Regions from separate parts of the Serratia sp. TSA_198.1 genome, predicted to be linked through region 2. Evidence: predicted binding sites of a transcription regulator. Region 2 holds the regulator's gene; each other region holds the start of a gene.

Region 1 (6,777 bases), on a different contig from region 2:
TTCGGTTCCAGCTCGGTTTTAATCCGTTTCAGTTCGTTGGCGTCGAAGCATTGCAGATAAACGTTGTCACCCTTGCCGGTATAACCATACTGCTTCAACACCGCCAGCACTTTGCTGGAGATATCCTTGCCTTCCTGCTTGTGGAACCACGGCGCCTTGATTTCCGGGTAAATACCGATGTTTTTGCCGGTCGAATGGTTCAGCCCCTGCACAAACTCGATCTCTTCCTGGAAGGTATGAACGCGGAAGTCCGATTTGCCCATCGGGAAGCGGCCAGGGTAGCCCTGCACCTTTTTACCGTTTTCGATCTCAAAGCCTTCCGTGAACTTCAGCGATTTGATTTCCGCCAGGGTAAAGTCGATGGCGTAATAACGGCCGTCTTTGCGTGCCCGGCTCGGGAAGCGTTCGGCCACGTCGGTGACGCGATCGAGGTAATGGTCATGCAGCACCACCAACTCGTTGTCCTTGGTCATCACCAGATCCTGCTCGAGGAAGTCCGCACCCTGCGCGTAGGCCATCGCCTTCGCCGGCAGCGTGTGTTCCGGCAGATAGCCGCTGGCGCCACGGTGGGCAATTACCACCTTGTCCGCCGCCTGTACGGCGCTGACCATTGAGGTGGCCAGGATGATCCCTGTCAGCAGGGCTTTGACGTGAGTCCGCATTCTGTAATTCTCCATATTGTAGGTGCAGGGTAATAAAGTAGTAAAAAGGCCGCAGCGCGGCCTTGGAGGTTGATGACAAAGTTGTCTTTAAACCCGAGATACCCGGGCCTAGCGCACCGAGGGGCGCTCCGACGGCCAAGGCCGTTACGACCCCTTCGGCACGCTCTCCCTAATAACGGGCTTTGTCAGCCGTCTGAAAGGCCGCAGCGCGGCCTTTAAATAATGCGAAATTTGTATGACGCTTAGCCGCGTTTGTTGGCTGCGATTTCTGCGTGGTGCTTTTTCTCGCTCAGCATGGTCAGCAACAGCAGCACTACCGCGCCGATACTGCCGCCAATCATCACCATAAAGCCGCCGTCCCAACCGAAGTAGTCCACGGTGTAACCGACGATGGCGCTGGCTGCAACGGAGCCGCCCAGGTAACCGAACAGACCGGTGAAGCCTGCTGCGGTGCCGGCCGCTTTCTTCGGCGCCAGTTCCAGCGCGTGCAGGCCGATCAGCATCACCGGGCCGTAAATCAGGAAGCCGATGGTGATCATGCAGGCCATGTCGATGCCAGGATTGCCGACCGGGTTGAGCCAGTAGACGACGGTCGCGATGGTCACCAGCGTCATAAAGAACACGCCGGTGGCGCCGCGATTGCCTTTGAACACTTTGTCCGACATCCAGCCGCACAGCAGGGTGCCCGGAATACCGGCGTATTCGTACAGGAAGTAGGCCCAGGAAGACTTATCCAGCGCGAAATGCTTCACTTCTTTCAGGTAGGTCGGTGACCAGTCCAGAATGCCGTAACGCAGCAGGTAAACGAACACGTTGGCCACGGCGATGTACCACAGCAATTTGTTCGGCAGAATGTACTGCATGAAGATCTGCTTGGCGGTCAGCTCTTCTTCCGCTTTCTCGCTGTAGTCGTCCGGGTAATCGTTTTTGTATTCTTCGATCGGCGGCAGCCCGCAGGATTGCGGCGTATCGCGCATCAGCGCAAAGGCGATCAGGGCCACCAGAATGGCGCCGAAGGCCGGCATATACAGCGCCGCGTGCCAGTCGTTGAACCAGGCCATCCCCAGCAGGAACAACAGCGGCGGCAGGCCGCCACCCACGTTATGGGCGCAGTTCCAGACCGAAACGATACCGCCGCGTTCTTTCTGCGACCACCAGTGCACCATGGTGCGGCCACAAGGCGGCCAGCCCATGCCCTGGAACCAACCGCACAAGAACAGCAGCACGAACATGACCGCGATGCTCGATGTCGCCCACGGCACGAAGCCCATGAACAGCATCACCGCAGCGGCCAGTATCAGGCCGGCAGGCAGGAATACGCGTGGGTTGGAACGGTCGGAAACCGAGCCCATGATGAACTTGGAGAAACCGTAGGCGATGGAAATACCCGACAGCGCGAAACCGAGGTCGCCGCGGCTGAAGCCCTGATCGATCAGGTAAGGCATCGCCAGAGTGAAGTTCTTGCGCACCAGATAGTAGGCGGCGTAACCGAAGAAAATCCCCATAAAAATTTGCCAGCGCAATTTACGGTAGAGCGGGTCGACTTTGTCGACCGGCACACGGGAAATGTGTGCTGCCGGCTTAAAAATACTCAACATGAGCGCCTCCGATGGCTTTTAGTTATCACATCAATATGATCGTCTACGTTCATTTGATGATTGAGCGGATAGAGAATGTGGTGTTTTTTTGTTCCATAACGAGCGTCATCCTAGTCAAAACAGCCTGGTGTCGCTGTGATGAATGGCGCAAATGTTACACTTTTATGAAACTACGGCGGATTTTGAGCGATTCGTTAACGTTATGAAATAGAAAAACGGCTAAAAATCGTGATTTCGATCACATTCATGGTTTTTTATGGACATTTTGTTTTCGTTTCGAGTTCGTTATTGTTCCTTATCAAACAAAGACCCCAGTAACTGTGGCCCAATAGGGTAATTACCACGGATCCTGAGGAAGCGTAATGAGCAGCCATTCACCGGACAGTGAAACGGATGTGATAATCATTGGTGGCGGTGCGACCGGAGCGGGCATTGCCCGTGACTGCGCGCGGCGTGGCCTGCGTTGCATACTGCTGGAGCGCCATGATATCGCCACCGGCGCCACCGGCCGTAACCACGGCTTGCTGCACAGCGGAGCGCGTTATGCGGTGACCGACGGCGAGTCGGCGCGTGAGTGTATAGAAGAGAACCGCATCCTCAAGCGCATCGCGCATCATTGCATCGAGCGTACCGATGGGTTGTTCATTACCCTGCCGCAGGATTCGCTGGCCTACCAACAACAGTTTATCGCTGCCTGCCACAGTGCCGGCATCAACGCCGAAGCCATTGATCCGCAATTGGCGTTGCGCTTGGAGCCGGCGGCCAACCCGGCGCTGATCGGCGCCGTGCGGGTGCCGGATGGCACCGTCGACCCGTTCCGTCTGACCGCCGCCAATATGCTCGATGCCCGCGAGCACGGCGCGCAAATCCTGACCTATCACCAGGTGGTCGGTTTGTTGCGCGTGGGCGATCGCGTGACCGGCGTGCGCGTTTTCGACCATCAAGCTGCGCGCCGCTACGATATCCACGCCGAGGTGGTGGTCAACGCTGCCGGCATCTGGGGCCAGCAGATTGCGGTATACGCCGATCTGCGCATCCGTATGTTCCCGGCCAAGGGCGCATTGCTGATCCTCGGCCACCGCATCAACAACATGGTCATCAACCGTTGCCGCAAACCGGCAGACGCCGACATTCTGGTGCCGGGCGACACCATCTCGCTGATTGGCACCACCTCCACCCACATCGACTACGACCAGATCGACAACATGGTGGTGACGCCGCAGGAAGTGGACATTCTGATCCGCGAAGGTGCGCTGCTGGCGCCGGAACTGGCGCAAACCCGCATTTTGCGTGCCTATGCCGGGGTGCGGCCGCTGGTGGCCAGTGACGACGATCCCAGCGGCCGTAACGTCAGCCGGGGCATCGTGCTGCTCGATCACGCCAGCCGCGATGGGCTGGAGGGATTTATCACCATCACCGGCGGCAAGTTGATGACCTATCGCCTGATGGCGCAGTGGGCGACCGATAAAGTGTGTGAAAAGCTTGGGCTGGATAGCCCATGCACTACCGCGGTGGAACCGCTGCCCGGCTCCCGGCAAACGGCGGAGGAAACGGTGCGCAGCGTGGTGGCGTTGCCGGCCAGTATTCGCGGCTCGGCAGTGTATCGCCATGGCGATCGCGCCAGCCTGGTGCCGGCCGGTAATCGGCTGGACAACAGCCTGGTCTGCGAATGCGAGGCGGTTACCGCCGGCGAGGTGCGCTATGCGGTGAACTCTCTCACCGTCAATAATCTGGTGGATCTCCGCCGCCGCACCCGTGTTGGCATGGGCACCTGCCAGGGTGAACTGTGCGCCTGTCGTGCCGCCGGGCTGCTGACGCGCTTTAACGTCGTCACCCCGCAGCAGTCGATCGATCAGTTGTCGCATTTCCTCAACGAACGCTGGAAGGGCGTACGCCCGATCGCCTGGGGTGATGCGCTGCGCGAGAGCGAGTTCACCAGTTGGGTTTATCAGGGATTGTGCGGACTGGATGCTCGGGAGAAACAGGAGGCGGATGATGCGATTTGACGTGGTGGTGATTGGCGGCGGCTTGGCGGGCATGGCCTGCGCCATCGGGTTGGCGGAACAGGGCAAGCGCTGCGCCGTGGTCAGCTCAGGCCAGAGCGCGCTTTATTTCTCCTCCGGCTCGCTTGATTTGCTGGCGCAATTACCTGACGGCACGCCGGTCGACGCGCCGCTGGCTGCATTGCCGGAACTGGCGCGACAGGCGCCGCGGCACCCTTATTCCTTGATTGGCGCAGAACGGGTGGCACCGTTATCTGATCAGGCGGCCCAGCTGTTGCAGCGCTGCGGCCTGAACCTGCAAGGCAGCAATGAAAGGAATCATCTGCGCATTACGCCGCTCGGCACGCGGCGGGCCACCTGGCTCAGCCCACAGGCCATTCCGGTGACGCCGTTGGCCGGTGAATTGCCGTGGGAAAGCGTTGCGGTGATTGGCATCGAGGGCTTTTTGGATTTTCAGCCGCAGCTGGCCGCCGATTCACTCATGCAGGCACTGGGAGTACGCACCGAGGTCAATTGGTTGCATTTACCTGCACTGGACCGGTTGCGCAACAATCCCAGCGAGTTTCGGGCGGTGAATATCGCCAGAGTGCTGGATTTGCCGGAAAATCGGATGCCGATGGCGGACGAGCTGCGCCGGCTGGCCGGCGATGCCGAGGCGATTTTCCTGCCGGCCTGTCTGGGGTTGGAAGAGGATGCCCCTTTGGTGGCGTTACAGGCGGCGGTGGGCAAGCCGGTACGTCTGTTGCCGACGTTACCGCCTTCGGTGTTGGGCATGCGCTTGCACCAGGCATTGCGCCGGCGCTTGCAACAGTTGGGCGGTGTTTTTATGCCGGGGGACAGCGTGCTGCGGGCGGATATCGACGCCGGGCGTGTTACCGGCCTTTATACCCGCAACCACGGCGATATTCCGTTGCAGGCGCAGCAGGTGGTGCTGGCCAGCGGCAGCTTCTTTAGCAATGGATTGGCGGCGGATTTCGACGGCGTGCGCGAGCCGGTGTTTGGGCTGGACGTAGACAGCCAGGCGGATCGCGCCGACTGGAGCCGCAGCGATCTGTTTGCTCCGCAACCCTATTTGCAGTTCGGCGTACGCACCGATGGCCGGCTGCGTGCGTTAAGACACGGGGAGGCGTTGACCAACCTGTATGCCATCGGTGCGGTAACCGGCGGGTACGATCCGCTACGGCAGGGCTGCGGCGCCGGCGTTTCGCTGATCGGGGCGCTGCACGTCGCGCAACAGATTGCCGCAGAGGAGGAGCGACCATGAGCTTGCAGAAAGACAACAGCTTTGAAAACTGCATCAAATGCACCGTCTGCACCACCTATTGTCCGGTCGCCAAAGTCAACCCGCTCTATCCGGGGCCAAAACAGGCGGGGCCGGATGGTGAACGTCTGCGGTTGAAGGATCCGGCGCTGTACGATGAAGCGCTGAAGTATTGCACCAACTGCAAGCGCTGTGAGGTCGCCTGCCCGTCCGACGTCAAAATCGGCGATATCATTCAGCGCGCCCGCGCCGATTACGCCCAGAACAAACCGACGCTGCGCGACGCTATCCTCAGCCATACCGACATCATGGGGTCGCTGTCGACACCCTTTGCGCCCATAGTCAATGCCGCCACCGGTCTGAAACCGGTGCGTGCGCTGCTGGACAAAGCGCTGAAAATTGACCACCGCCGCGAGTTGCCAAAATACTCGTTCGGCACCTTCCGCCGCTGGTATCGCCGTCAGGCGCAGGCCCAGCAGCGCTATGCCGAACAGGTGGCGTTTTTTCACGGCTGCTTCGTCAATTACAACCATCCGCAGTTGGGCAAGGATCTGATCAAGGTCTTTAACGCGATGGATATCGGCGTGCAACTGCTGAAGCGCGAGAAATGTTGCGGCGTGCCTTTGATCGCCAACGGCTTTATCGCCCAGGCTAAAAAGCAGGCCGAAGTGAATGCCGAATCGCTGCATGAGGCGGTGCTGGAACGCGGAATTCCTGTGGTGGCGACCTCGTCGAGCTGTACCTTTACCTTACGTGATGAATATCCGCATCTGTTGGAGGTGGACACCTCGGCGGTGCGCGAGCGGGTAGAACTGGCGACGCGCTATTTGTATCGACTGATCAACCAGGGCCGCACTCTGCCGCTGAAGCGCACGCCGTTGCGGGTGGCCTATCATACGCCGTGCCATATGGAGAAAATGGGCTGGACCGCCTATACGCTGGAGCTGTTGCGGCAAATTCCGGGGGTGGAGCTGCTGGTGCTGGATTCGCAGTGTTGCGGCATTGCCGGCACTTACGGGTTTAAATCGGAGAACTATGCGACTTCGCAGGGGATTGGCGCTTCGCTGTTTCGCCAGATCGAGGAAAGCGGTGCGGATCTGGTGGTGACCGACTGCGAAACCTGCAAGTGGCAAATCGAGATGTCGACCAGTAAAAGCTGCGAACATCCGATCACCCTGCTGGCGCAGGCGTTGGCATAATCGGTGATGGGGTGGCGAAACGGGGCCGGCATGCCGACCCCCCTAAGGTTACTG
Region 2 (6,777 bases):
CTGCGCCTGCTGCTCGACGCGCGCTTTTTCCACTGCCTGCTGCAATGGCGCCATCTGCGCAAGCTGATGCTCTTGCTGCTGCGCCATTTGGGCGATCTGCTGTTGCAGCGCCTGCTGCTCACTGCGGCAGCGGTGACGGTCGTTATGCAGCGGCCGCAGTTTCTCCGCCGGTTCGCTGCGCGCCAACTGTTGCAACTGCGGTTCGGCCGCGGCCTGCTCCTGTTGCACGACGCTCAACTGGCGTTGGTATTCCTGCTGCTGGTGCTGCGTTCGCTGCCACTGTTGCAGCCAGTTCAGCGCCTGTTGCTGTTGCCGGGCCTGCCCGTTGAGGGCGGTTTCCTGCGCGCTCAGCTCAGCTAATTGGCTTTCCAATTGCTGACGCTGTTCGTCATTCAGCAGCTCAATGCCGCTGGCGCGTTGATGCAAGGCGTCCAGATCGGCTTTGGCCTGTTTGTGCTGCTCGAAAACCCGTTCGGAAAGCTGGCCGTAGATCTCGGTGCCGGTCAGCTCTTCCAGCAGTTCGGCCCGGTCATTGGCATCGGCATTGAGGAAGGCGGCGAACTGCCCCTGGGACAGCATCATCGATTTGGTGAAGCGGCCGAAATCCAGCCCGGTGATCGCGGCGGTCAGATCCAGCTTGTCGCGGACTTTATCCGCCAGGATTTTGCCGTCTTCACGCAGCGCCAGCTCCACCTTTGGCGCTTGCAGGTTGCCGTCCGGCGCATTTTTGGCGCGGCGTTGGCTCCAGAAGGCGCGGTAGCCGATGCCTTTGACCTCAAATTCGACCTCCGCCAACGACTCGGCGGTGTGGCGCGTCATCAGTTCGTTTTGGCTCGGTGTCACGTTAAGGCGCGGTGTCTGGTGGTACAGCGCCAGGCAGATGGCATCCAGCAGGGTGGTTTTGCCCGCGCCGGTTGGCCCGGTGATGGCGAACAGCCCATTGCTGGCAAAAGGCTCAGCGGTGAAATCGATCTTCCACTCGCCCTGCAATGAATTGAGGTTCTTCAGCCGCAGGCTCAGGATTTTCATTGGGTCGGCTCCTCGTCGTTGTGCCGTACGGCCTCGACCACCTGATGGAACATTTGGCGCATCCGCTGCTGGCGAGGCTCTGTGATTTCCGTCTCCTGCGCCAGCCGCCGCTCGAAGACCTCATCGACGCTCAGTTCGTTGAGCGTTTCCTTGTCCTGCTGTTCAAGGGCCTGGCGGCGCTGCTCTTTACTGCGGCGCAGCAATACCACCTCCACCGGCAGTTGATCCGCCAGCAGTTGAATACGGCGCTGAATGTCGCTGAGGTAATCTTGCGTGGCCACTTCGATATCCAGCCATACCGGCAGTTCCCCTTGATAATCGGCGAACTGCCGCAATTGTTGCTCGATTTGCGCCAAATCACCTTTGATCAGTTGCATCGGCTGGAAGCTGGGGATATCCAGTGCGGTGACCTGTTGCAGGGCGCCATCGGCAAAATCCACCATAAACACGCTCTTGGGTTTGCCCAGCTCATCGAAACTGAGCGGGATAGGCGAACCGCTGTAGCGGATATGCTCGGATTTGGCGACGTTTTGCGCCCGGTGAATATGCCCCAACGCAATGTAGTCGGCAGGCGGAAACGCCTGCGCCGGGAAGGCATCCAGCGTGCCGATGTAAATATCGCGCACCGAATCGGAGGCGGTAACCCCCACCGTGGTCAGGTGGCCGGTGGCGACAATCGGCAAGGTTAGCCCCAGTTCATCGCGGCGTGCGCAGGCCGCCTGGTAGAGCTGTTGATAGTGTTGCGCGATGGCCTCTTGCAACGCCTGCTGCTTTTGCGCACCCGATTCGCCGGCGCGGCTGGTCGTCAGATCGCGCGGGCGCAGGAACGGGATGGCGCACAATACCGCACCCGGTTGGCCGTCGCGCTGGTTAAGCACCAGGATCTGCTGCCCGATGTCGCTTTGGGCGTTGGCGATCACCGTTGTATTCAGGCAAGAAAGCAATTCGCGCGATTCATTCAGGGTTGCCACGGAGTCATGGTTACCGCCCAGCACCACCAGTTGGCAGCCGGTACGCTGCAGCTCCACCACGAAGCGGTTATACAGCTCGCGGGCGTAACTCGGCGGCGACCCGGTGTCGAACAGATCCCCGGCGACGATCAGCGCATCCACCCGTTGCTGTTCAATTTGCTCGATCAGCCAGCGCAAAAAAGCCTGGTGCTCGGCGGCACGGCTTTTGGTGAAAAAGTACTGGCCAAGATGCCAGTCAGAGGTGTGGATCAGGCGCATGACACTCCCGGGGCGATAAGCTAATGGCAGTGATTATAAAGGGGGCTGACTCTCCTGTCGTGACGCAATGATTATGACAACTGAATGATTTTTCTTTGAAGCTGGAAATAATCGCTATGCTTACTGGCTATAACAGGCTGGTTTTTTCATAAAAGTGTCACAAAACTGACGCATAATGGCGCCCGCAATCAACTGTGATCGCTAACACATTGGCAGGATTGACGATGGCAAGACGCATACTGGTGGTGGAAGACGAAGCGCCGATCCGTGAGATGGTGTGCTTTGTGTTGGAACAGAATGGTTACCAACCGTTGGAAGCCGAGGATTATGACAGCGCCGTGACGCGCCTGTCTGAGCCGTTCCCTGATTTGGTGTTGCTCGACTGGATGTTACCCGGCGGTTCCGGTATCCAGTTTATCAAACATATGAAGCGTGAAGCGCTGACCCGCGATATTCCGGTGATGATGCTGACCGCACGCGGTGAAGAAGAAGACCGGGTGCGCGGCCTGGAAGTGGGAGCGGACGATTACATTACCAAGCCGTTCTCGCCGAAGGAGCTGGTGGCGCGCATCAAGGCGGTAATGCGCCGCATTTCGCCGATGGCGGTGGAAGAAGTGATTGAAATGCAGGGGCTGAGCCTGGACCCTTCCTCACATCGCGTAATGGCTAATGAGCAGGCGCTGGATATGGGGCCGACCGAGTTCAAACTGCTGCATTTCTTTATGACCCATCCGGAACGTGTTTATAGCCGCGAACAGTTGCTTAATCACGTCTGGGGCACTAACGTTTATGTGGAAGACCGCACCGTTGACGTGCATATCCGCCGGCTCCGTAAGGCGTTAGAGACCACTGGTCATGACAAAATGGTTCAAACCGTTCGGGGCACCGGCTACCGATTCTCAACGCGTTACTGATCGCGTCGCGCTGGAGAATATGCTGTGCTAGAACGCCTTTCCTGGAAGAGGCTGGCCCTGGAGCTGGCTCTTTTCTGTTTACCTGCCTTGCTGCTGGGGCTGATTTTCGGCTATCTGCCCTGGCTGCTGCTGGCCGCCGTGCTGGCGGCGCTGGTCTGGAATTTCTACAACCAACTCAAACTTTCCCACTGGCTGTGGGTCGACCGCAGCATGACGCCGCCGCCTGGGCGCTGGAGCTGGGAGCCGCTGTTTTACGGCCTGTACCAGATGCAACAGCGCAACCGTCGTCGTCGTCGTGAACTGGCGCTGTTGATCAAACGTTTTCGCAGCGGCGCGGAATCGCTGCCCGATGCGGTGGTGATGACCACCGTCGAAGGCAATATCTTCTGGTGCAACGGGTTGGCGCAGCATCTGCTGGGATTCCGCTGGCCGGAAGACAACGGCCAGCACATCCTTAACCTGTTGCGTTACCCGGAGTTCAGCCACTATCTGCAACAGCAGGAATTCACGCGGCCACTGACGCTGCAACTCAATAACGAGCACTACGTCGAGTTCCGTGTGATGCCCTATTCGGAAGGGCAACTGTTGATGGTGGCGCGCGACGTCACCCAAATGCGCCAGCTTGAAGGCGCGCGCCGCAACTTCTTCGCCAACGTCAGCCATGAATTGCGTACCCCGCTGACGGTATTGCAGGGTTACCTGGAGATGATGAGCGACGAGGAGCTGGACGGCTCGTTGCGCGGCAAGGCGCTGGGTACCATGCAGGAACAGACTCGGCGCATGGACGGGCTGGTCAAACAGCTGCTGACGCTGTCGCGCATTGAGGCGGCCCCTAACGTCGATATGAACGAGCGGGTCGATATTCCGCTGATGTTGCGGGTGTTGCAGCGTGAGGCGCAGTCGCTGAGCGGCGGCAACCACGAGATTACCTTCCGGGTGAACGAGCAGCTCAAGGTGTTCGGCAACGATGACCAACTGCGCAGCGCGGTGTCGAATCTGGTGTATAACGCCGTCAATCACACGCCGAAAGGCACCCATATTGAGGTGAGCTGGCAACAGACTCCAAACGGCGCGCAGTTCCAGGTCAGCGACAACGGGCCGGGCATCGCCGCCGAACATATTCCGCGCTTGACCGAGCGTTTCTACCGCGTCGATAAAGCCCGTTCACGCCAGACCGGCGGCAGCGGGCTGGGGCTGGCGATCGTCAAGCATGCGCTCAGCCACCACGATGCGCGGTTGGAGATCCTCAGCGAGCAGGGGATTGGCACCCGTTTCATCTTTACCTTGCCTAACCGGTTGATTGTTCCTGCAGCTTTATCAGAGAATGCGGTGAAAAATTAACGCGCGAGAGGCTGGCATGATCCGAATTACCCGATGGTTGTTGCTGTGCCTGGCGCTGCTGGCGAGCCGCGGCGCACTGGCACAGCCGGACGGTATGCTGTCCGGCAACCTGTCGAGCGTCGGCTCCGATACGCTGGCGAATCTGATGGCGCTGTGGGCGCAGGACTTCAGTCAGCACTACCCTAACGTCAATTTGCAGATCCAGGCAGCCGGTTCTTCAACCGCGCCTACCGCACTGGCGGCGGGCGCAGCGCAGCTTGGGCCAATGAGCAGGCCGATGAAGGCGGCGGAAGTGTCGGCGTTCGAACACCGTTATGGTTATGCGCCGCTGGCCGTGCCGGTAGCGGTGGATGCGCTGGTAGTGCTGGTGCATCAGGACAATCCGTTGCGCGGTCTGAACCTGCAGCAGCTCGACCGCATTTTCTCCGCTACCCGGCGCTGCGGCGAAAGCCGACCGCTGATGCGTTGGGGCGAATTGGGGTTGACCGGCAGTTGGCAACAGCGCGACCTTCAACGTTTCGGGCGTAACTCCGCCTCCGGCACTTACGGCTATTTCAAACTGCGCGCCCTGTGCGGCGGCGATTTTATGCCGCGGGTCAATGAGCTGCCCGGTTCGGCCTCGGTGGTACAGGCGGTGGCCGGCTCGCTGAACAGCATTGGCTATGCCAGCATCGGTTTTCGCGCCAGTGGCGTGCGTCTGCTACCGCTGGCGGAATCGGGTGAAAATTATGTTGTCCCCAATGATACCAACGTGCGCAACGGCAGTTATCCGCTGTCGCGCTATCTGTATATTTACATCAACAAGGCCCCCAACCAACCGCTGGAGCCGCTGACCGCCGCTTTTCTCGATCGCGTGCTGTCCGATGCCGGGCAAAAGCTGGTTAATCATGACGGTTACCTGCCGCTGCCACCCGATACGCTGCGCAAAACCCGGGTGGCGCTGGGTCTGAAGTAATCCTCCAACGGGCGCCGAGTGGCGCCCAACATGAATTTCTCTCAACACCAATGAAAATTATTCTATTGCCGCCCGACAAGCGGCGTGACAGGATGCTCCCCAATAGGTTATTTAGACGTCTGGATGTCCAAAGTAACTCGGCGTAATAGTTCACACTGTCAATCATTGAAGCAAAGAGGCCCGATCCTTTGCCTGTCACCGGGAGTCATAATATGTGCGATTGCAACCACGCCTTTCACGCTGACGTTGTCGGCAGCCTGTTGCGCCCTGCGGCGCTGAAAACTGCTCGCCAGCAGTTCCAGCAAGGCGAAATCGATGCCGCCCGGTTGCGCGCGGTTGAAGACGAGCAGATCCGTTTGGCGGTGGCAAAACAGAAAGACCTCGGTTTGGCGGTGGTGACGGACGGCGAATTCCGCCGTGCGTGGTGGCACTTCGACTTCCTGGAAGGACTGGACGGCGTGGAAGGTTATGATGCGGAGCAGGGGATCCAGTTCAACGGCGTGCAAACCCGCGCGCGCAGCATCAAGGTGGTCGGCAAATTGGGTTTTAATCCCCAGCACCCGATGCTGGCGGATTTTCGCTTTCTGAAGGCGACGGCCGGCGATGCGGTACCGAAAATGACCATTCCCAGCCCGAGCGTGCTGCACTTTCGCGGCGGGCGTAAGGCCATCGACAACCGGGTTTACCCGGATCTGAATGTCTATTTCGACGATCTGGCGCAGACCTACCGTGATGCGATCAAGGCGTTTTATGACGCAGGCTGCCGCTATCTGCAGCTGGACGACACCGTCTGGGCTTATCTGTGCTCGGACGATCAACGGCGGCAGATCCGCGAGCGCGGTGAGGATCCGGATCGTCTGGCGAAGATCTACGCCGACGTGCTGAATGCGGCGATCGCCGGCAAGCCGGACGATCTGACCATCGGCTTGCACGTGTGTCGCGGTAATTTCCGCTCTACCTGGATCTCCGAAGGCGGTTACGAGCCGGTGGCGGAAATCCTGTTCGGCCAGGTGAATATCGACGCTTTCTTCCTGGAATACGACAACGAGCGCTCCGGGGGCTTCGAGCCGCTGCGTTTTATCAAACCCGGTAAACAGCAGGTGGTGCTCGGCCTGATCACCACCAAAAACGGCGAGTTGGAGAACCCGGAACAGGTGAAACAGCGTCTCGAGGAGGCCGCGCAGTTTGTCGATCGCCGCCAGTTGTGCCTCAGCACCCAGTGCGGGTTTGCCTCGACCGAAGAGGGCAATAGCCTGAGCGAACAGCAGCAGTGGAATAAGCTGCAAAGCGTGGTAAATATTGCCCGAGA
Region 3 (6,777 bases), on a different contig from region 2:
ATCTTTTTCAGTAGAATTGTAAGCGTTTCACACGGTTTATAAGTCCATAATAAAACATTCGTCATTCTGCAAGCATCAATGAGAACAGTTCTGCCTGAAATTTGGCATCTTCCAGTGCGTTGTGGCTGGCCCGAAGTCGGGGGCACAGCGTTTCAACCATTCTTGATGATTTCGTCTCTTCCCAAGAACATCCCTTAAGCCCCATGTAGTAAGCTTTAATATCAATTGCAGTAAAGCCAAACGGGTTGCCTCCAGTGTATTTATGGAAATAGTAATTGATGAATGACCAGTCAAATGGCGTATTAAGACCGACAAAAACGACCTTTTTCCCTGGCCTAGATACTGAATCGATCCAGGCATTGAATTGCACCATTGCCTCGAGGGGAGGCAACCCCTTCAGGGCGAGTGATGTGAGATCCAAACCTGTAACCGCTACAGCCTCCGGGTCATGCTTTTGACTGTCGGGCTTAAACTCTGTGTAGAACGATATCTCTGGATCGGAAAGCAGACAGGCGCCGATCGACAAAAGACTGTACTCGCCAGGAATTGGCCCCGATGATTCAACATCTACTGAAATAAAAAGTTCGTTATCTTTCATAGAGCCTCGTTATCTTTCCACTAGGTTCAACTAAACCAATATCCAGATAATTTTACAATGGCTTAAACCTACTGAATGCGCCTTGCCGTTATAAACCAGGATGACCGGTATGGTTTTTTAAGAAGCGCTAAAAACCTTGCCATTTCTTCCGACGGAAAGAAGGCTAGTAAGCAAAAGTTTTTGACGCGTAAGGTTATCGATCTGTAGTTGCATTTGCTTAAGCACAGCATTGGCGCTTAGCCTCTTCTCTGAAGATCCCGCCCATTTTTCCTTTAGGTGGCTACTATGTCCTCTTTCCAAAGTACTCTCCACGGGCAAAGCATGATGTAATTTGTCCATCTTATGATGGCAATCCCCGAAACCGGACGCCCAGTGCAGATTAAATATCTTTAAAACAACAACAAATAACAAGATTTAGTGACGCCACTTTAATTGTAAAAAATCGATTAGCGACACAACTTTTTTATCAATTCGCAGCCGCCAGCGCCTGAGCGCAAGCCCAGGCCGAGCTCCAGGCCCACTGGAAGTTATAACCGCCCAGCCACCCTGTCACATCCACCACTTCGCCGATAAAGTACAGGCCGGGCACCTTGCCGGCTTCCATCGTTTTGGAAGACAGCTCTTTGGTGTCCACGCCGCCGAGCGTCACTTCCGCGGTGCGGTAGCCTTCGGTGCCGTTCGGCTGTACGCGCCAATTCTGTAAGGTTTCGACCAGCGCGGCCTGTTGCGTGGCGTTCAGTTGCTTCAGCGTGGCCTCCGGCAACTGCCCCAGCGTTTGCAGGCACTCCACCAGGCGTTTTGGCAGGTGCAGCGCTAGGGTGTTTTTCAGGCTTTGGTTGGGGTGCGCCTGACGTTGCTCATTAAGGAAGCCCGCCAGATCGAGTGCAGGAAGTAAGTTAACGCTCACAAACTCACCAGGCTGCCAGTAGCTGGAAAGCTGCAATACCGCCGGGCCGGAAAGACCACGGTGGGTGAAAAGCAGGCTTTCGCGGAAGCTGACGCCGTTTTCGGCGGTGATCACCGCCGGCACCGAGACACCGGACAGCGTTTGCAGGTGTTCCAGCAACGGTTTATGCAGGGTAAAAGGCACCAGCGCGGCGCGGGTCGGCAACACCTTAAGACCAAACTGCTCCGCCAGCTTGTAGCCGAACGGTGAAGCGCCCAACCCCGGCATGGAAAGCCCGCCGCTGGCCACCACAAGTGAGCGAGCACTCACTTTCTCGCCATTCAACGCCAGTTCGAAACCGGCTTCGGTTTTTTCCACGCCCAGCACTTCACTGCGCAGGCGCGTCGTCACCTGGCCCAGTTCGCACTCTTTAACCAGCAGTTCGACCACCTGCTGCGCCGAGTCATCGCAAAACAGCTGCCCCAGCGTTTTCTCGTGGTAGGCGATGCCGTAGCGGTTAATCAGATCGATAAAATCCCACTGGGTATATCGCGCCAGCGCCGATTTACAGAAATGCGGGTTGTTCGACAGGTAGGCGGCCGGTTCGGTGTACATATTAGTAAAGTTACAGCGTCCGCCGCCGGACATCAGGATTTTGCGTCCCGGTTTTTTGCCGTTATCGAGCAGCAGCACTCGGCAACCGAGTTGCCCCGCCTGTGCCGCGCAAAACATGCCCGCTGCGCCCGCACCTATTACCACGACATCAAACTGTTCCACCTGCGCCTCTCTGAATAAAAACCACAATCGCGACAAAAGGCCGCCATATTACGCCGTTTCGCTACCGGTAACCGACAACTTTACGGCGGCAGATTGTAAAGCCATGCCGCCGCCAGCGCCATAGTAAGAAAATATTACAGTACGCTTATCATCATAAGGTTATGATATTTCATATCTTTGTCATGCCAGCGCCATCGTTTCGTCATGTTCAAATCAAAAAAACGTCATATTTTCCTTTTCCCCGGCCCCGGTTGTCACGGATAATGCGCGGCGTTCATGTCCACAAACTGGCGTAACGCTTATGCTGCATTTGTTCGCAGGCCTGGATTTCCATACCGGCCTGATGTTAATTCTCGCATTGTTGTTCGTGTTGTTTTATGAAGCCATCAACGGCTTTCATGATACGGCCAATGCGGTCGCTACAGTAATCTATACCCGTGCCATGCGCTCGCAACTTGCGGTCGTGATGGCGGGCTTGTTCAACTTTCTTGGCGTTATGCTCGGTGGTTTGAGTGTTGCTTACGCCATTGTTCACCTGTTGCCTACCGATCTGTTGTTGAACGTCAGTTCAGCGCACGGATTAGCCATGGTCTTCTCCATGCTGCTGGCGGCGATTATCTGGAATCTCGGCACCTGGTATTTCGGTCTGCCGGCCTCCAGCTCCCACACGCTGATTGGCGCAATTATCGGTGTTGGTTTAACCAACGCACTGATGACTCACACTTCGGTGGTGGATGCGCTTAACGTCCCGAAAATGATCGGTATTTTCCTGTCATTGCTCATCTCGCCGCTGGTCGGCATGATGGTCGCCGGGCTGATGGTGTTTGCCTTGCGCCGCTATTGGAGCGGCAACAAGAAACGCCAGCGTATCCACATGACCCCTGCGGAACGTGAAAAGGTCGACGGCAAACGCAAGCCGCCGTTCTGGACCCGTATCGCACTGATCCTGTCGGCTATCGGCGTCAGCTTCTCGCACGGCGCCAACGACGGCCAGAAAGGCATCGGCCTTATCATGCTGGTGCTGATCGGCGTTGCTCCGGCCGGCTTCGTGGTCAATATGAATGCAACCGGCTATGACATCACCCGTACGCGTGATGCCGTGACCCACCTGCAGCAATATTACCAGCAGCACGGCGATGCCCTGTCACACGTGGTGTCCCTGACGCCGCTGGTGCCAAGCCCGGAAGATGAGGTTTCGCCGAATAAGCCGACCGAGTTCCACTGCGACAGCTCCCGCGCCATGCCGGCGATTGAGCTGACGCAGGGCTTGCTGAACAATCTGCAAAGTTACGATCAACTGACGGTAGAACAGCGCAGCCATCTGCGCCGCCTGCTGATGTGCGTAACGGATACCGCAGACAAGGTCGCCAAACTGCCGGAAACCTCCGCCGCGGACCAGCGTTTCCTGAAGAACCTGCGTCAGGATCTGCTGCAAACCGTTGAGTATGCACCGCTGTGGATCATCGTTGCGGTTGCTCTGGCGCTGTCACTCGGCACCATGGTTGGCTGGAAGCGCGTTGCCACCACCATCGGCGAGAAAATCGGTAAGAAGGGCATGACCTACGCTCAGGGCGTGTCGGCTCAGATGACCGCAGCCTTGTCGATCGGCGTGGCCAGCTACACCGGTATGCCGGTTTCCACCACCCACGTGCTCTCTTCGGCGGTAGCCGGGACGATGATCGTGGACGGCGGCGGTGTACAAAGTAAAACCGTGAAGAACATCCTGTTGGCCTGGTTACTGACCCTGCCGATTTCGATTCTGCTTTCCGGTTCACTGTACTGGCTGGCGCTTAAGGTTATCTAAGCAGCTTGTTCCATGAGAAAGGCGGCCCGATGTGGCCGCCTTTTTTTTGCTCGTAACCAGGGAAACCGCCCGGTTTTAATACCAAATCATCAGCGCCAGCAGGCTCACCACCACCAGCCCGCACAGGGCGGAAGTCAGCATAAACTGGCCGCGCACCCGCTCACAACGGCGGATAAACTCCGGGTCGTGATGCTCGACGTAACGCTGCGAGAAGATGTAGCGCACCAGCCGCAACTGCTTGCTCGGCTGACCGTGGGCAGTAAAGAAACCGCCGCCGTCGACGTATTGGTACAACAGCGGATCGCAGCCGCGCAACACCACCAGCAGCGCACGCAGAGAAGAGTAATACCGCACCATGTTTACCACACACACCACACACAAAGCCCAAAACAGCGCGACGGTACTGATCATGATTGCCCCCTCAAGGCGTTGTTATCCGCGGCGCTCCGCCGGGTCCAACTGCCCTACCTCGATGCCCATTACTGCGGGAGCCTACCGCTCCGATCCCCTTTTTACCGCTCGGGCCGCGCATAACCCACAGCCTCTGAAACAAGCCGCCGCCAGGCAAGGTACCGGTAGCGCGGACTGACTCAGAAGAGAAAGGGTGAGGCCCATATTCATTATTGTAGGTGAATGAAACGCAAACTGGCCTGAGCAGTCGATAAAATTTACCGCAACCTGCCCATTTGTCATCCATCGATGGGTTATAAGTGATAACCGCCCTGCCCGCCATTCCCGGTATTTTCCACGGCCAGATGGGCGTTTGGGACTATACTCTGTTTAAGAATGCTTATGTTTCAAGCGGTCAAACCGCCAATAACCCCAGTAATGATAGGATTTTCAACCCGGCGGGTGTAAAACTGACGGGAGTAGAGATGAAGAGATTTTTTGATGCAACACACTGTGATCGCCCCAACATATCATTGTGTTATCTGAATGATAAAATGCAGGTAAACCTAAAGCGCCAGGCTGGTACGCTGAAATGCCTGCTAACCCTTTAATCGGCATTATATGGAAGGAGTATTCTCATGGCTTACAAACACATTCTGATTGCGGTAGACCTGTCCCCGGAGAGCAAAATTCTGGTGGAAAAAGCCGTATCTATGGCGCGACCGTACAACGCCAAAGTTTCCCTGATCCACGTAGATGTTAACTATTCCGACCTGTATACCGGCCTGATCGACGTTAATCTCGGCGATATGCAAAAGCGTATTTCCGAGGAAACCCACCACGCGCTGACCGAGCTTTCGCAAAATGCCGGTTATCCGATTACCGAAACCCTGAGCGGCAGCGGCGATTTGGCACAGGTGCTGGTCGATGCCATCAAGAAATACGATATGGACCTGGTGCTGTGCGGTCACCACCAGGATTTCTGGAGCAAGCTGATGTCCTCTGCGCGCCAACTGATCAACACCGTGCATATCGATATGCTGATTGTGCCGCTGCGTGACGAAGAAGACAGCGCCGAAGATTAAGTAAGCACTCGCAAACTTAGCCTGCCAACGCCCGCCTCTTGCGGGCGTTTTTCGTTATACCGCGATCATTAATCGCTTGTTAATCAACCGCCCTCCAGTGATATAGTCGCTAAAGACACAACATCATCCCCCACACTTTATCCATACCTATATTTATAAAAATAGTGGGGGAAATTAATGCCAAAAGGAGTTATCCATGGAAAATACCGTATCGGTAGAGTCGTTTTTGTCCTCACTACAACGCCACAATCCCCACCAGCCTGAATATTTGCAAGCGGTAAGAGAAGTGTTTACTTCGCTGTGGCCGTTTATCGAACGCAATCCGCGCTATCGCGAGCACGCGTTGCTGGAGCGGTTGGTGGAACCGGAGCGTGCCATCCAGTTCCGCGTCAGTTGGGTGGACGATCGCGGCCAGGTGCAGGTTAACCGCGCCTGGCGCGTGCAGTTCAATTCCGCCATCGGGCCGTATAAAGGCGGTATGCGTTTTCATCCGTCGGTGAATTTATCGATTCTGAAATTCCTCGGCTTCGAGCAGACCTTCAAAAATGCGCTGACCACCTTGCCCATGGGTGGCGGTAAAGGCGGGTCAGATTTCGATCCGAAAGGCAAAAGCCAGGCGGAGATCATGCGTTTCTGCCAGTCGCTGATGACGGAGCTGTACCGCCATCTTGGCCCAGATACCGATGTGCCCGCCGGGGATATCGGCGTTGGCGGCCGTGAAGTCGGCTTTATGACCGGCATGATGAAAAAATTGTCCAACAACACCGCCTGCGTATTTACCGGCAAAGGGCTGTCGTTCGGCGGCAGCCTGATCCGGCCCGAGGCCACAGGTTATGGGCTGGTCTATTTCACCGACGCCATGCTGCAACGCCACGGGCTGGGCTTTGAAGGGATGCGGGTCGCCGTTTCCGGCTCAGGCAATGTGGCGCAGTACGCCATCGAGAAGGCGCTGGAACTGGACGCGCGGGTGATCACCGCGTCTGACTCGGGCGGCACCGTGGTCGATGAGGCCGGTTTCACCACCGAGAAGCTGGCCCATCTGGCGGAAATCAAGAATCAGCGTTATGGCCGGGTGGAAGACTACGCCCGTGAGCGCGGCCTGGTCTACCTGGCCGGCCAGCAACCCTGGAGCGTGCCGGTGGATATCGCTCTGCCGTGCGCAACCCAAAACGAACTGGATCTGGAAGCCGCACAGTTGCTGATCCGCAACGGGGTCAAAGCCGTGGCCGAGGGCGCC

The links. Region 2 encodes PhoB, which activates phosphate uptake and scavenging genes when phosphate is short. Its sites were predicted from a motif close to CTGTCATAAAACTGNCNNAT; they were not measured.
Region 1: the regulator PhoB is predicted to act here: its motif matches at 2,412-2,431, upstream of glpT (glycerol-3-phosphate transporter).
Region 3: the regulator PhoB is predicted to act here: its motif matches at 2,538-2,557, upstream of pitA (inorganic phosphate transporter PitA).

The regions. Positions count from the first base shown of each region.
Region 1 covers NZ_JBQZFP010000005.1:60,659-67,435, reverse strand. The annotation lists gene glpQ (glycerophosphodiester phosphodiesterase) at 1-662, opposite strand, end outside; gene glpT (glycerol-3-phosphate transporter) at 905-2,260, opposite strand; gene glpA (anaerobic glycerol-3-phosphate dehydrogenase subunit A) at 2,623-4,266, shown strand; gene glpB (glycerol-3-phosphate dehydrogenase subunit GlpB) at 4,256-5,527, shown strand; gene glpC (anaerobic glycerol-3-phosphate dehydrogenase subunit GlpC) at 5,524-6,723, shown strand; gene ACUTSW_RS19010 (DcrB family lipoprotein) at 6,772-6,777, opposite strand, start outside.
Region 2 covers NZ_JBQZFP010000001.1:2,282,149-2,288,925, reverse strand. The annotation lists gene sbcC (exonuclease subunit SbcC) at 1-1,029, opposite strand, end outside; gene sbcD (exonuclease subunit SbcD) at 1,026-2,258, opposite strand; gene phoB (phosphate response regulator transcription factor PhoB) at 2,483-3,172, shown strand; gene phoR (phosphate regulon sensor histidine kinase PhoR) at 3,197-4,513, shown strand; gene ACUTSW_RS10980 (PstS family phosphate ABC transporter substrate-binding protein) at 4,530-5,468, shown strand; gene ACUTSW_RS10975 (cobalamin-independent methionine synthase II family protein) at 5,681-6,777, shown strand, end outside.
Region 3 covers NZ_JBQZFP010000007.1:143,324-150,100, forward strand. The annotation lists gene ACUTSW_RS22200 (3'-5' exonuclease) at 62-598, opposite strand; gene ACUTSW_RS22205 (NAD(P)/FAD-dependent oxidoreductase) at 1,065-2,261, opposite strand; gene pitA (inorganic phosphate transporter PitA) at 2,563-4,065, shown strand; gene uspB (universal stress protein UspB) at 4,141-4,476, opposite strand; gene ACUTSW_RS22220 (hypothetical protein) at 4,776-5,066, shown strand; gene uspA (universal stress protein UspA) at 5,094-5,540, shown strand; gene gdhA (NADP-specific glutamate dehydrogenase) at 5,737-6,777, shown strand, end outside.